2 regions of the Pseudomonas sp. Os17 genome follow, and region 2 is predicted to be linked to the other one. Evidence: predicted binding sites of a transcription regulator. Region 2 holds the regulator's gene; the other holds the start of a gene.
What was found. Region 2 encodes sigma-54, which starts transcription at its own class of promoters, with help from an activator protein. Its sites were predicted from a motif close to ANTGGCATNNANNTTGCTNT; they were not measured.
Positions count from the first base shown of each region.

Region 1: the regulator sigma-54 is predicted to act here: its motif matches at 1,472-1,491, upstream of glnA (glutamate--ammonia ligase).

Region 1 covers NZ_AP014627.1:405,237-407,634, forward strand. The annotation lists gene glnA (glutamate--ammonia ligase) at 1-1,373, opposite strand, end outside; gene thiI (tRNA uracil 4-sulfurtransferase ThiI) at 1,706-2,398, shown strand, end outside.
Region 2 covers NZ_AP014627.1:1,036,883-1,039,280, forward strand. The annotation lists gene ptsN (PTS IIA-like nitrogen regulatory protein PtsN) at 1-138, opposite strand, end outside; gene hpf (ribosome hibernation-promoting factor, HPF/YfiA family) at 151-459, opposite strand; gene POS17_RS04595 (RNA polymerase factor sigma-54) at 588-2,081, opposite strand; gene lptB (LPS export ABC transporter ATP-binding protein) at 2,264-2,398, opposite strand, start outside.

The sequences.
Region 1 (2,398 bases), 630 kb from region 2:
TGTACGAAGGTACGGACCTTGATCTCTTCTTCGCTTTTCAGGGCGATGTAAGCGTCGATGAAGTCGTCGCTGAAAACGCCGCCTTTGGTCAGGAACGCACGACCTTTGTCCAGCTCTTCCAGGGCTTCCTTCAGGCTGCCGCAAACTTGTGGGATCTCTTTGGCCTCTTCAGGCGGCAGGTCGTACAGGTTTTTGTCAGCGGCGTCGCCAGGGTGGATCTTGTTCTGGATACCGTCCAGGCCGGCCATCAGCAGAGCAGCGAAGGCCAGGTATGGGTTGGCAGCCGGGTCCGGGAAGCGGGCTTCGATACGGCGGGCTTTAGGGCTCGACACGTAAGGAATACGGATCGAAGCGGAACGGTTGCGTGCCGAGTAGGCCAGCATGACCGGGGCTTCGAAGCCTGGAACCAGACGCTTGTAGGAGTTGGTGGCCGGGTTGGTGAAGCCGTTCAGGGCCTTACCGTGCTTGATGATGCCGCCGATGAAGTACAGGGCGGTGTCGGACAGGCCGGCATAGCCTTCACCCGCGAAGGTGTTCTTGCCGTCTTTCCAGATCGACATGTGCACGTGCATGCCCGAGCCGTTGTCGCCGTACAGTGGCTTAGGCATGAAGGTGGCAGTGCGGCCGTAGGCGTCGGCCACGTTGTGCACGACGTATTTCAGGGTCTGGGTTTCGTCGGCCTTCTTCACCAGGGTGTTGAACTTGACGCCGATTTCGTTCTGGCCGGCAGTCGCCACTTCGTGGTGGTGAACTTCGACGGTCAGGCCCATTTCTTCCAGTGCGTTGCACATGGAGGTACGGATTTCGTGGTCGTGGTCGAACGGTGGAACCGGGAAGTAGCCGCCCTTGACGCCTGGACGGTGGCCCTTGTTGCCGCCTTCGATGTCCTGGTCGGACATCCAGGAACCTTGTTCGGAGTAGATCTTGAACATGGAGCCGGAGATGTCGGACTTGAATTTCACCTGGTCGAAGATGAAGAACTCTGGCTCTGGACCGGCGAATACGGTGTCGCCGATACCGGTGGCCTTCAGGTGCTCTTCAGCGCGCTTGGCGATGGCACGTGGGTCGCGGTCGTAACCTTGCATGCTCGAAGGTTCGATGATGTCGCAGACCAGGATCAGGGTCGGTTCTTCGGTGAACGGGTCCAGCACAGCGGTTTCGTCGTCCGGCATCAGGATCATGTCGGAGGCTTCGATGCCTTTCCAGCCAGCGATGGAGGAGCCGTCGAACATCTTGCCGGATTCGAAGAAGTCTTCATCCAGCGCATCACGGGCCGGCATGGTCACGTGATGTTGAGTGCCCTTGGTGTCAGTGAAGCGCAGATCAATCCATTTGACGTCATGATCTTTGATGAGTTGAACCGACTTCGACATAGTGTCCTCCGGGGTGGCTTCGGGCTTGGTGTTGGAGTGCCCTTAGAATGTGGGTGATGCCGGCGCGAATACTCTGCCATGGCAACCTGCCTCACAAGGGAGCAAATTGCATGCCAGTGCCCTGTGATGGGTTTTCTGCCCCAAAATCAGGCTTTGTGCGGCGGATTCGGCTAAATTTCGGCCTCTGGCGCACTGCAATGTAGCGCCTGGCTCGATAAATGACCTGTTTTGGTGCACTGAAAACCTTCTGCACATTAATTGGTTAAACCTTGAGCAATTTCCGCTATAATCCGCGCCCCCCTTTTTCGGCTGGCCCAGCGCGCACAGTTTTCATGAAACTAATCGTTAAAGTTTTCCCGGAAATCACCATCAAGAGCCGCCCGGTACGGATGCGTTTCATCCGTCAGTTGGCCAAGAACATCCGTGCCGTGCTCCGCGATCTGGACCCGGCTGTGGTGGTCGGTGGTGTGTGGGACAACCTTGAGCTGGAAACCACCCTCAGCGAGCCCAAGGCCCTGAAGGAGCTGGCCGACCGCCTCTGCTGCATGCCCGGTATCGCGCACTTCCTGCAGGTCGACGAATACCCGCTGGGCGACTTCGACGACATCGTCGCCAAGTGCAAGCAGCACTTCGGCGAGGCCTTGCCCGGGAAGATTTTCTCCGTGCGCTGCAAGCGTGCCGGCAAGCATGAATTCAGCTCCATGGACGTGGAAAAGTACGTCGGCAGCCAACTGCGTCGGCAGTGCGGCGCCGCCGGAATCTCCCTGAAAGAGCCGGAAATCGAAGTGCGGATGGAAATTCGCGACCAACGGTTGTTCGTGATCCACAGCCAGCACAACGGCATCGGCGGCTACCCGCTGGGCGCCCTGGAACAGACCCTGGTGCTGATGTCCGGCGGTTTCGATTCCACAGTGGCGGCCTACCAGATCATGCGCCGCGGCCTGATGGGGCACTTCTGCTTCTTCAACCTGGGTGGACGTGCCCACGAACTGGGCGTGATGGAAGTCGCGCACTACCTATGGAAG
Region 2 (2,398 bases):
GAAGACGTCCTGCATCTCCAGATCAGGCACTTCACGGCTGATCAGGTTGGCAATTTGTTCGAGGGCGCGTTTTTTACTGCCGCCCGGCACGTTCACCAGGGAACGGCCGGGGGTCAGGATGCTTTCAAGTCGGATCATGGGAGGGGAGTGTTAGCGACCCTGTGTGCCTTGGAGAAGGTGGAGTTGCTTTTCCTTATGCTTTTTCAGTTGGCGGTCAAGCTTGTCCGTGAGCAGGTCGATTGCGGCATACATATCGTCATGTTCTGCATTGGCGACGACCTCCCCACCGTGGATGTGCAGGGTGGCTTCGATTTTCTGCTTCAGTTTCTCGACGGCCATGGTGACCTGCACATTGGTAATCTTGTCGAAATGCCGCTCCAGCCGGTCGAGTTTTTCGCCGATGTAAGCGCGCAGAGGTTCAGTCACTTCGAGTTGGTGTCCACTGATGTTGACTTGCATACAGCTTCTCCTTCGTTGCCAGTGCATAACGCGGCAGGCTGAGGTGCCTGCCACCTAGACCATGCCTGCAACCAGCTGGCTCAGCCAGCTTGCAGGCACACTCCGAAACGCTGTGGCCGGCCCGGCGGTTACATCAACCGCTTCCGTTCGCTGGAAGGCGCGATCCCAAGGGATTCGCGGTACTTGGCGACGGTCCGGCGGGCTACCTGAATGCCTTGTGCCTCCAGTAAACCAGCGATCTTGCTGTCACTCAACGGCTTTTTCTGATTTTCCGCAGCCACCAGTTTTTTGATGATCGCGCGGATTGCCGTGGACGAGCATTCGCCGCCTTCCGAGGTGCTGACGTGGCTGGAGAAAAAGTATTTCAGTTCATATATGCCCCGGGGGGTATGCATGAATTTTTGCGTGGTCACCCGGGAAATCGTTGATTCGTGCATGCCGACCGCTTCGGCAATGTCATGCAGAACCAGGGGTTTCATGGCTTCGTCGCCATATTCGAGGAAGCCCCGTTGGTGCTCGACGATCTGGGTGGCCACTTTCATCAGGGTTTCGTTGCGGCTCTGCAGGCTCTTGATGAACCAGCGGGCTTCCTGCAACTGATTGCGCATGAAGGTGTTGTCGGCGCTGGTGTCGGCGCGGCGAACAAAACCGGCGTACTGTGCGTTGACCCGCAGGCGTGGCACGGATTCCTGGTTCAGCTCCACCAACCAGCGCTCGTTGTCCTTGCGCACGATGACGTCCGGAACCACGTACTCGGCTTCGCTGGATTCGATCTGCGAGCCGGGACGCGGGTTGAGACTTTGCACCAGTTCGATGACCTGGCGCAGTTCGTCTTCCTTGAGCTTCATGCGACGCATCAACTGGCTGTAGTCGCGACTGCCCAGGAGGTCGATGTAATCGCTGACCAGGCGCTGGGCCTCGCTCAGCCAGGGAGTTTTCGCCGGCAGCTGGCGCAACTGCAGGAGCAGGCATTCGCCCAGATTGCGTGCGCCGATGCCGGCAGGTTCGAATTGCTGGATGCGATGCAGGACGGCTTCGATCTCGTCCAGCTCGATGTCCAGCTCCGGATCGAAGGCCTCGAGGATCTCCTCAAGGGTTTCGTCCAGGTAGCCCTGATTGTTGATGCAATCGATCAGGGTCACGGCGATCAGGCGATCGGTGTCCGACATCGGGGCCAGGTTCAGTTGCCAGAGCAGGTGGCTCTGCAGGCTTTCTCCGGCCGATGTGCGAGTGGTGAAGTCCCACTCGTCGTCATCGCTGCTGGGCAGGCTGCTGGCGCTGGTCTGGTAGACGTCTTCCCAGGCGGTATCCACCGGCAACTCGTTGGGGATGCGTTCGTTCCATTCGCCTTCCTCGAGGTTGTCCACCGTGGGGGCGGTTTCCTGGTAGGAGGGTTCCTGGATTTCGGTATTGGGTTTGGACTCGGTGTTGTCGGCCAGGGGGTCGCTGTTGTCGAAGTCGTCGCCGTCTTCCTGGCGTTCGAGCATCGGATTGGACTCCAGGGCTTCCTGGATTTCCTGTTGCAGGTCCAGGGTCGACAATTGGAGCAGGCGGATGGCCTGTTGCAGCTGCGGTGTCATCGTCAGCTGCTGGCCCATTCTCAGGACTAGCGATGGTTTCATGGCAGGGGCTTAACACCTTATTTGCCGGCGCACATGCGCCATCCACTACAGGGCGCCGAAGCGCCAAACATAAGCAAATTATATGCCTGAAACTGAAGTGTTTGCCTAGAGCGCTGTAACAATAAAGTTTGTGGGGATTTATCGTTTGCGGCGCTCTGGCGTCTGGCCCGACACCTCAGCCGTTACAGGCGGAACTCATGGCCCAGATAGACTTCCTTGACCAGTTCGTTGGCCAGGATGGTCTCGGAGTCGCCCTCGGCGATCAGTTGCCCGTCATTGACGATATAGGCAGTCTCACAGATGTCCAGGGTTTCCCG